2 regions of the Luteibacter sp. P4_D7_3 genome follow, and region 2 is predicted to be linked to the other one. Evidence: predicted binding sites of a transcription regulator. Region 2 holds the regulator's gene; the other holds the start of a gene.
The links. Region 2 encodes sigma-54, which starts transcription at its own class of promoters, with help from an activator protein. Its sites were predicted from a motif close to TGGCACGNGCNTTGC; they were not measured.
Positions count from the first base shown of each region.

Region 1: a site for sigma-54 is predicted at 2,517-2,531, ahead of pgaA (poly-beta-1,6 N-acetyl-D-glucosamine export porin PgaA). Genes of this name have one in related genera too.

Region 1 is NZ_JBFUIT010000080.1:2,249-10,020, reverse strand. It holds gene AC1DSN_RS09775 (acetyltransferase domain-containing protein) at 1-910, opposite strand, end outside; gene ftrA (transcriptional regulator FtrA) at 1,000-1,971, opposite strand; gene AC1DSN_RS09765 (rhodanese-like domain-containing protein) at 2,062-2,490, shown strand; gene pgaA (poly-beta-1,6 N-acetyl-D-glucosamine export porin PgaA) at 2,627-4,678, shown strand; gene pgaB (poly-beta-1,6-N-acetyl-D-glucosamine N-deacetylase PgaB) at 4,684-6,558, shown strand; gene pgaC (poly-beta-1,6-N-acetyl-D-glucosamine synthase) at 6,555-7,772, shown strand, end outside.
Region 2 is NZ_JBFUIT010000023.1:19,160-21,709, forward strand. It holds gene lptB (LPS export ABC transporter ATP-binding protein) at 1-551, shown strand, start outside; gene AC1DSN_RS04425 (RNA polymerase factor sigma-54) at 651-2,132, shown strand; gene hpf (ribosome hibernation-promoting factor, HPF/YfiA family) at 2,250-2,550, shown strand, end outside.

The sequences.
Region 1 (7,772 bases), on a different contig from region 2:
AGGGTTTCAGCAACCATGCCGGCGCACGGCCCAAGGCGAGGCCGAGCAGCGTGGAGATTCCCAGGGTGACCAGAACATAGTCCAGCGAGGGTGGGTACTTCGCCACCAACATGACTGCCAACGGTGTCAGCGATCGATCAGTGGGAACCGTCCAGGGATGCGGGTCGCCATAGACGTTCGGCAGGCGAAGCACGAAGAACAGAAGCAACATGCCGATGGCCAGCAGCGCGAGCGTCCGGGTTCGCCGCGATGGCTCCATCAGATAGATCCCGCCGATGCCGTAACCCACGCACATGATCCCGAACCATGGCAGCACCGGGTAGGCAATGAAGCCGAACGGCAGCGGACCCGGCTGCATCAGCAGGTGCCATGGCAGCCCCCACACGCCGAGCGTGCCGGCATCCACGCCATCGAACAGGTTGTGCCCGGCGACCAGGGCGATGCCAATCCCCAGCGCCACGCGGCGCGGCAGATGCACCACGGCGGACATCAGCACCATGCTCAGGCCGATCGCATAGATCACCTGCAGGAAGACGGCGGGACGAAAGTCGAAACCCAGGTCGACGAAAGTGACTTCGAGGAACATCAACCAGAGGCCGCGCGTGAGCAGGAACCGCGAGAGCGGCCAGCCCGTCTTCCCTCGATGGGCCTGGAGGAAGATCGAAACACCCGACAGGAGAACGAAGGTCGGCGCACAGAGGTGCGTCACCCAGCGCGTCAGAAACAACGCCACCGACGTCTTGTCCAGATCCAGCGGATCGAACAGGAAGGCCTGGCGGTTGACGAAGTCGCGCGTATGGTCGAGCACCATCAGTGCGATGACGAGGCCACGTAGTGCGTCGATGAAGTCCAGGCGAGGCAGCGGCGCCGTTGAGGCCGCGGTTGCGTTCGAAGCGTGCGGTTCCACCATCGCCAGTCACCCCGGAATCCAGACCCAACCTGACCGTTGTAGCGCCTTCGACCCGCGAGGTGAATCGGAGGAATGGCATAGGCCGCCGTCTATGGCGCAGCAAACCGCTGACGGTAAGCGCCCGGACTGGTGCCCAGCTTGCGCCGGAAGTGATGTCGCAGGGTGGTCGCCGTACCGAGCCCGGTCTGGCCGGCGATCAGGTCGATCGATAACGCCGAGCTCTCCAGCAACTCGCGCGCCCGATCGACTCGAAGCGTCGTCAGCCAGTCCGCCGGCGTGGTTCCCGTCGAAGCCTTGAAGCGACGGATGAAGGATCGCTCGCTCATCGCCGCCATGGCGGCGAGCGTGGCCAGCGGCAGGTCGTCGGCAAGGCGGCGACGCATCGCGTCCATCACAGGGCCCAGCAGGTCGCGTTCGCGCTGGGCCACGGGGCGCTCGACGTACTGGGCCTGGCCGCCGTCCCGATGCGGTGGAATGACCAGGCGCCTCGCTACGTGATTGGCGATGGCCGGGCCGCGGTCACGCCGGATGAGGTGCAGACAGAGGTCGAGACCCGCGGCGCTGCCCGCCGAGGTGAGCAACTGACCCTCGTCGACATAAAGCACATCCGGATCCACCTCGATGGCGGGATAACGAAGGCGCATCGCCTCCGCGTAACGCCAGTGCGTCGTGGCACGCCTGCCGTCCAGCAACCCTGTGGCGGCGAGAACGAACGAACCCGAGCAGATGGAGAGAAGCCGCGCCCCACGTGCATGGGCACGCTGAAGCGCGTCCACGACGGCTAAGGGCACGGACTCGTCAACGCCCTTCCAGCCCGGCACGATGATCGTCCCCGCCTCCGCGAGCCGATCCAGATTCCCGTCGGGCTGAAGGCGGGTGCCGTACTGGCCCCGGACCTCGCCCTGCTCCGCAGCGCAGGTCTCAAAGCGATACCAGTCCTCGCCCAGTTCCGGCCGCGCCATGCCGAACACCTCGGCGGCACTGGCGAACTCGAACATGCACAGCCCCTCGTAGACCAGGGCCACGACGAGCGCATTGGGCGGCGCAAAAGGTATTGGCATGATCTGATCGCATGATGGCGTTCACGCCACTATGCCGCGCTTGCGCCATCGGGACAATGGCTTGCACACCCACCGCACGAGAGCACTGCCATGTCGAACGCCGTCACCCGCGTCCCCGCCGCCCCATCGGACCTCGCCATCGCCCATTTCGAGTCGAAGCTCAGCTTCGAAACCGACTGCTGGGATACGCACGACGCGCTTGCCCTCGATGATCCTGGCTTCGTGCTGCTCGATGTCCGCAGCCCGGCCCTGTTCGCCCAGGGCCACGTTCCCGGCGCGATCAACCTGCCCCACGGCAAGATCATCGCCTCACGCATGGCATCGTGGCCCACGTCGACGCTCTTCGTAACCTACTGCGCGGGTCCTCACTGCAACGGCGCGGCCCGTGGCGCGGCGAAGCTGGCCCGCCTGGGTCGTCCGGTGAAAATCATGGCTGGAGGCATGACCGGGTGGCTCGACGAAGGTTTCGAACTCGCGGTTGCATCCACAGCAGCCCCTGCTCCGTATCAAGTCACCTGAATGGAACGCGCACGCGTTGACACGGATGGCACGCAGCTTGCCTCTACTATCCCACGCTACTTTCAACCTCCGTTGCCGAGAATGGACATTCGGCTCGGCTGATACAGGTCATGTTGTGGGGATGGGATCAACTTTGATGATTTTTCAGCAGGACGCCCGCGTACCTCGCGCAAGGCTGTGCCTGGCGTTGTTTCTGGCCCTGCATGGGCCCGCGGCCTGGGCCGCGGTACCGCCCGAACGCGATGCACTCATGGCAAAAGTGCGTCAGGAACGTGACCAGGGTCATCGCGTGGATGCACTGGCACAGGTCCAGGCGATCCTCGCCCGGTGGCCGGACGACCGCGAAGCACAGGCGCTAAACGTCACTTTGTTGACGGAAATCGGCGCAACGACGCGCGCCAGGGAACTGGCGTCGACCCTACAGCCACCGCAGAGTGCTGCGGACAGTGCGCGTCTCGACGCCGATCACGTGGCCCGGGAAACCCGGTGGGCCGAGGGTTCGCCGGCCGATCCGCGTGCACCGTACGCCGAAGCCGATCGCGCGGTCGTCGATGCACGACGACTCGCGGACGACCCCCTCCTTCCCGCCGACATGCGCCTTCGCGAACAGTTCGACCTCATCGTGGCGCTGGATCAGGCAGGACTCATGGACGAAGCCGTGCAGCGCTACGACGCCCTGCACAAGCAAGGGGTGACGCTACCCGCTTACGCCGAGCGCAACGCGGCCGACGCCCTTCTCGCCAAGCGCCGCCCGGCCGAGGCCGCACAGGTTTATGAAGACAGCATCGCCAGGGATCCCGGTCCGTACGACGCCGCCGATCTCGATCCGCGCATCGGACTCATGTACGCGTACCTGGAGTCGGGACAGACCGGCAAGGCGTTCACCACCATCGACAATCTGGCGGCGAAGGAACAGCCCTGGGTCCGTGTTCCCGGCATTCGCCTGCCCATCCAGAACCCGCGCAAGTTCGACGCCGAATCGGCCGCCATCTCGGCACGCAGCATCGTGGATATGCAAGCCGACGCGTATGCGCGCATCGTGCCGCTCAGCCGCGAGGCACCGGCCGATTCGGACATCCGTCGCCAACTGGGCATGGTGGAACTGGCACGCGGCTGGCCCCGCCGCGCCCAGGACGACCTTGCCATTGCTGATACCCTGAATCCGCGGGATGTCGATTCCTACCTCGACGCCGCGGAAACGAAACGCGCCCTGCACGATTACGAAGGCATCGACGACGATCTGGCCGAGGCCAAGGTGCTCGGCAGTCGCACTGACCGCGTCGACCGTGCCATCCAGTCGTGGGATCGCGAGCGCGGCTGGCAGTTCGACATCAGCCAGGAGAACGGCAAGGGCTCCAGCCCCGACTTCGGCGACCGCGACAGCGCCACCCTGGCGACGATCGAAAGTCCGCTGATCGACGACCACTGGCGCGTCGTCGCGCTGGGGCGCTATTCGACCGCCGACCTGCCGGAAGGCGACGTCCGCCGGACGCGGTTCGGCTTCGGCGTGCGTGGCTACGCACGTGGCCTCGAAGCCTATGTGCAGGCGTTGCCCGCCGCGGACAGGTACGTGGGCAAGACCGCCCTGGAAGCCGGCGTAAACTGGGCGATAACCGACCACTGGGCGATCGCCACCGACTTCAGCACGGCCGGCGAAGACACGCCGTTGCGCGCGCAGTACTACGGTATCTCCGCGAAGACCCTCGAAACGGCCGTGACATGGCGGGCGAGCGAACTCACGCAGGCGCGACTGGGTGTGGCCCGCGACAATTTCAGCGACGGCAACAAACGCACGAGCTGGCTGGCTGCCTTCATCCAACGCGTTTACACCGCGCCCAACCTCGCCCTCGACGGCGGCGTGGAAGTGGGCGGCTCGTTGAACACGCAGACCGATCGTCCTTATTTCAACCCGCGCCGCGACAACAGCTACGCGCTCACTGGCCGGCTGGAAAACCTGCTCGGCCAGTTCTACGAACGCCAGGTCACCCAGCGTATCGACGTCGCCGTCGGCGAGTACGACGAGCAGGGTTATGCCAGCGACTGGATGGCCAGCGTGCGCTACGGCCAGATCTTCCAGCCACGCGCGGGCATCCGCCTTGGCTGGGGAATCGGCTGGCACAACCAACCCTACGATGGCCGCCGCGAACATCGCGTCGTCCTCGACCTGACCCTGCACTGGGGAGAATGAGAGTCATGCGTTCGCTGTTGTTCCTGCTAGCCCTGCTCGGGCTCGCGCTTCCCACGTTCGCGCAGACCGTCGCTCCGGCGCGGCCCACGCTGATCGTGCTCGCCTATCACGACGTTCGCGACGATGTCGGCCTGCAGGCCGACCGCGATCCCGATGCGACCAGCACCGATCACCTGATCTCGCACTTCGACTGGCTCAAGGCCAGCGGCTACAACATCGTCAGCCTGCAGCAGGTCGTCGATGCCAGCCACGGCGGTGCCAGGCTTCCCCCGAACGCCGTGCTGCTCACCTTCGACGACGGCCTGGAGAGTTTCTACACCCGCGTCTATCCCCTGCTACGCGCTTATAACTATCCCGCCGTCGCCGCCATCGTCGGCTCCTGGATGGACATGCCTGCCGGCAAGCGTATGCCTTATAACGGTTCCGACTGCGATCGCGACTGCTTCCTCACCTGGGACCAGGTGAGCGAGATGCACAAGGGCGGCCTGGTCGAATTCGCCTCGCACTCCTGGGGTATGCACGAAGGAACCGAAGGCAATCCGCAAGGCAACCTGTTGCCCGCCGCCGCCTCGCTGCGTTACGACGACAAAGCCCACGTGTACGAAGACGAAGCGCAGTACCGCGCTCGCGTCGGCGCCGATCTCCAGCACAGTGCGGACGAAATCGCCGAGCACACGGGTGTTCGTCCGCGCGCCGTCGCATGGCCTTACGGCGCCTATACCCGTGTGGGTCGCGCCGTGGCCGCGGAACACGGCATGCCGGTGACCTTCAGCCTCGGCGACCGACTGCCCACCCTCGAGGTCGGCAAGACCATTCCTCGCCTGCTGGTCAGCGGCAATATCACCGCGAACCGCCTGGGCTGGCTGATGCGCCATCTCGATCGTGTCGAACCCACGCGTGCCGTGCAGGTAGACCTCGATTACGTGTACGACCCCGACCCGGCCCAGCAGGATCGCAACCTCTCGAAGCTGCTCGATCGTATCAAGCGCCTGCACCCGAGCCAGGTCTGGTTGCAGGCCTATGCGGACCCGGACGGCGATGGCGTCGCCGATGCGGTGTATTTCCCGAATCGCCACCTGCCGATGCGCGCGGACCTTTTCTCCCGCGTGTCATGGCAGTTGCGCACCCGCGCCGGCGTGCGCGTGTACGCCTGGATGCCCGTCCTCGCCTTCCGTTTTCCGGACGGCAAGGACCTGCCGTCGCTCGCCGGCGAACCCAAGCCCGGCGGCGACCATTATCGCCTTGCGCCGTACGACCCGAAGGTGCGCGCCATGATCGGCGACGTCTATGAAGACCTCGCCATGCATGCCGATGCCGCAGGCGTGCTGTTTTCCGATGATGCCTATATCCGCGACACCGACAACCTCGGCCCGTGGGCGAAGAACACCCCGGCGCAGAATACGCAGGCGCTCATCGATTTCACGCTCGAGCTCTCCGAACGCATGCAGAAGTGGCGCCCGCAATTGCGTACGGCACGCAACCTTTACGCCCGGCCCGTCCTGGAGCCGAATGCGGAAGCCTGGACGGCGCAGAACCTGCCCGCCTTCATCAAGGCCTATGACATGACCGCGGTGATGGCCATGCCGCAGCTCGATCAGCAATCGGACCGCATCGGCTGGTACAAGCACCTTGCCGCCCAAGTCGCGATGGTTCCGAACAGCTTCGAGCGCACCTTGTTCGAATTCGCCACGCAGAACTGGCGTACGCACCAGCCCATCGACGACCGCGACCTTGCCTTACGCATGCGCACCGTGCAGGCCGCGGGTGCGTGGCACATCGGTTACTACCCGGACGACTTCCTCCACGACCATCCTGGCCTGGAAACCATCCGGCCTTTTATTTCGGCATCCGACTATCCCTATCCGGAGCCCATCCGATGAACGGCGGAATTCTCCACATACTGCTGGAATTCGCGTTCTTCTATCCGCTGGTGATGTCGCTGTTCTGGATGACCGGCGGCGTGATCTATTTCATGCGTTGGGAACGTAACGAGCCGGTACGCGTCAAACCGCCCGAGCTGCCGGAATACCCCATGGTCACCCTTGTGGTGCCTTGCCATAACGAAGGCGAGCAGGTACGCGAAACCATCGCCCACCTCGCTTCGCAGCAGTACCCGAACTTCGAAATCATCGCGATCAACGACGGTTCGACCGACGATACGGGTGCCCAGCTCGACCAGTTGCTCGACCAGTACCCGAAGCTGCGCGTCATCCACATGTCGAGCAACCAGGGCAAGGCCATGGGTCTGCGCGCCGCCGCCCTGGCGTCCAACGCGGACTTCCTGGTCTGTGTCGACGGCGATGCCCTGCTCGACGACTACGCCACTCACTGGCTGCTGTCGCACTTGCTCGATAGTCCCCGCGTCGCCGCGGTCACCGGCAATCCGCGCATCCGCAATCGCTCCACCCTGCTGGGCAAACTGCAGGTGGGCGAGTTCTCGTCCATCATCGGCCTGATCAAGCGTGCGCAGCGCGTCTATGGACGCATCTTCACGATCTCGGGCGTGATCGCCGCGTTCCGCAAGAGCGCGTTGCACGACGTCGGTTACTGGAACACCGACATGGTCACCGAGGATATCGACGTGAGCTGGCGGCTGCAGATGCGCCACTGGGAAATCCGCTACGAACCGAATGCCCTGTGCTGGATCCTCATGCCGGAGACGATCCGCGGCCTGTGGAAGCAGCGCCTGCGCTGGGCCCAGGGTGGCTCCGAAGTGCTGCTGCGTTACACGAAGAAGCTGTTCGCCTGGCGTCAGCGTCGCATGTGGCCGGTCGCCATCGAATACGTGATGAGCCTTGTCTGGTCGTACACCATGGCGATCATCGTCACGCTGTGGGTGCTCGGGCTGTTCATCGAGCTGCCGCCCTCGTTGTATATCGAAACGCTGCTGCCGCAGTGGCACGGTGTGGTGCTCGGCGCGATCTGCCTGCTGCAGTTTCTGATCAGCCTGCTGGTCGACCGTCGCTATGAAACGCGCATCGGCCGGAACTACTACTGGATGATCTGGTACCCGCTGGTGTACTGGATCCTTAACACGGCGACCTCCATCGTTGCGATGCCCAAAGCCTTGATGAAGCGCAAGGGCACGCGTGCG
Region 2 (2,550 bases):
TGATCAAGCTCGACAACCAGGACATCACTGGCCTGCCCATGCATGCCCGGGCCAAGCTCGGCATCGGCTACCTGCCCCAGGAAGCCTCGGTATTCCGCCGCCTGAGCGTCTCGGACAACATCCTGGCCGTGCTCGAACTGCGCGACAACATGACCGCCCGGCAGCGCGAAGAGGAGCTGGAAAGCCTGCTCGACGAGCTGAAGATCGCCCACATCGCCGAGCAGAAGGGCATCAGTCTCTCCGGCGGCGAGCGTCGCCGCGTGGAGATCGCCCGCGCCCTGGCAGCCCGCCCGCGCTACATGCTGCTGGACGAGCCCTTTGCCGGCGTCGATCCGATTTCGGTCGGCGAGATCCAGCGCATCGTCCGCCACCTGAAGGAACGCGGCATCGGCGTGCTCATCACCGATCACAACGTACGTGAGACGCTCGGCATCTGCGACCGCGCGTACATCCTCAATGACGGCGAAGTCCTCGCCCGGGGTACGCCGCAGCACATCCTTGCCGACGAAAAAGTGCGCGAGGTGTATCTGGGYCGTGAATTCCGTATCTGACACACTTGAGTTTCGGCCGGTGGGCATAGCTCGCCGGAACGCTGGTTTGGGAAGGTCGCAAAGGGTTACGATGGATTCGGCACCTAACGCATCGAAGGCATGAAACCCGGACTCCAGTTTCGCCTGCATCAGCAGCTCACGCTGACGCCCCAACTACAGCAGGCTATCCGCCTGCTCCAGTTGTCGCAGCTGGAGCTTGAGGCCGAACTCCGCCAGATCGCGGAAAGCAATCCGCTGCTCGAGTTCGCCGAGGATGCGGAAGCCGAGCCCGAATTGCCCGAAGAAGGCGACTACGACGGCCCGGACTTTCCGGCGCGCGACGAGGTCCCTGTCAAAGCGTCCAAATCCGAGGAAGAATCGACGGTCACGCCGTCCGAGGAGCTCGCTCCCGAGTGGGACGACGACCGCTTCCACGGCGAGGCTGGCGACTATGCCGGCGCTCCTTCGCGGTCTGGTGGTGGCGACGAAGAGGGCTTCGAACCTCAGAATGCCGCCCCGGAAAGCCTCCAGCAGCATCTGGAATGGCAGCTCAATCTCTCCCAGTTTTCGCCGCGCGACCACGCCATCGCCACGGCGATCATCCATGCGCTGGATGAAGACGGCTACCTTCGCGACGGCGTCGAAGCGGTGGAAGCCGCCCTGCCCGCCGAGTTGAATGCCAGCGCGGAGGAAATCGAACGCGTGCGCCAGCGTGTGCAGCGTTTCGATCCCACCGGCATCGCCAGCCTGGATCTGCGCGACTGCCTGCTCTGCCAGCTGTCGCAGTTCTCCCTCGAAACGCCGCATCGCGACCTCGCCATCCGTGTGGTCAGCGACGAGCTCGAACTGCTGGCACGTAACGACGCCGCCAAGATCGCCCGCCGGCTGAAGGCCGCCGAGGAAGACGTGGCGGCCGCCGCCGCCCTGATCCGCAGCCTCGATCCGCGCCCCGGCTCGGCGCTGGACGCCACGCCGGTCGAGTACGTCGCCCCGGATGTCTACGCGCGCCGTGAGAACGGCCGCTGGCAGGTCAGCCTCAATCCCGACGCCCAGCCCCGGCTGGGCCTCAACCAGCACTACTGCAACCTGATCGCCCGCGCCCGTGGCGACGACGCCACCTGGATGAAGGGTCAGCTGCAGGAGGCCCGCTGGCTGCTGAAGAGCCTGCAGTCGCGCGCCGAGACCCTGACCAAGGTGGCCGACGTGATCGTGCGCCGGCAGAGTGCCTTCCTCGACTACGGCCCGGAAGCGATGCATCCGCTGGTGCTGCGCGAGGTGGCCGAGGAGGTCGGCATGCACGAATCGACAATTTCACGGGTCACTACGCGCAAGTACATGCACACGCCGCGCGGTACCTTCGAACTGAAGCACTTCTTCTCCAGTGGCGTGGCCACGGAGGACGGCGGCAGCGCCTCGGCCACCGCGATCCAGGCCATGCTCCGCAAGCTCATCACAGGCGAGGACGCACGGCGCCCGCTGTCCGACCAGGCCCTGGCCGAGGAACTTCATCGACGCGGAATTCAGGTGGCCCGCCGTACGGTGGCCAAGTACCGGGAAGCCCTGCGCATCCCCAGTTCCAGCGAACGTGTCCGCGCCAGTTGAGGCGCGGGGAACCCTCACGGAGGTCCACGGTCACACTGTTTCAGGCTTGAGGAACGGCACTCCGTCGTTCCGCACTCGTCGCCCCCAAGGCGGCACCCTCAGCAAGAAGGAGGCGTCATGCAAATCCAGATCAGCGGCCAGCACATCCATCCCACCCCTGCCCTGCGCGAGCGCGTGGAACAGCAAATCAGCCGCTTCGAACGCCTTTTCGACAACATCACTGCCCTCGACGTGGTCCTTTCCGTCGACAAGAACGAGCACAAGGCGGGTGGCACCCTCCATTGTGCCGGCGTCCGTCTTCACGCCGATGGCGTAGCCAGCCTCGAAGACGAAAAGAAACCGGACGCCCTCCACAAAGCCATCGACGCGATGATCGCCAAGCTTGCCGACCAGCTGAAGAAGCACAAGGAAAAGCTCA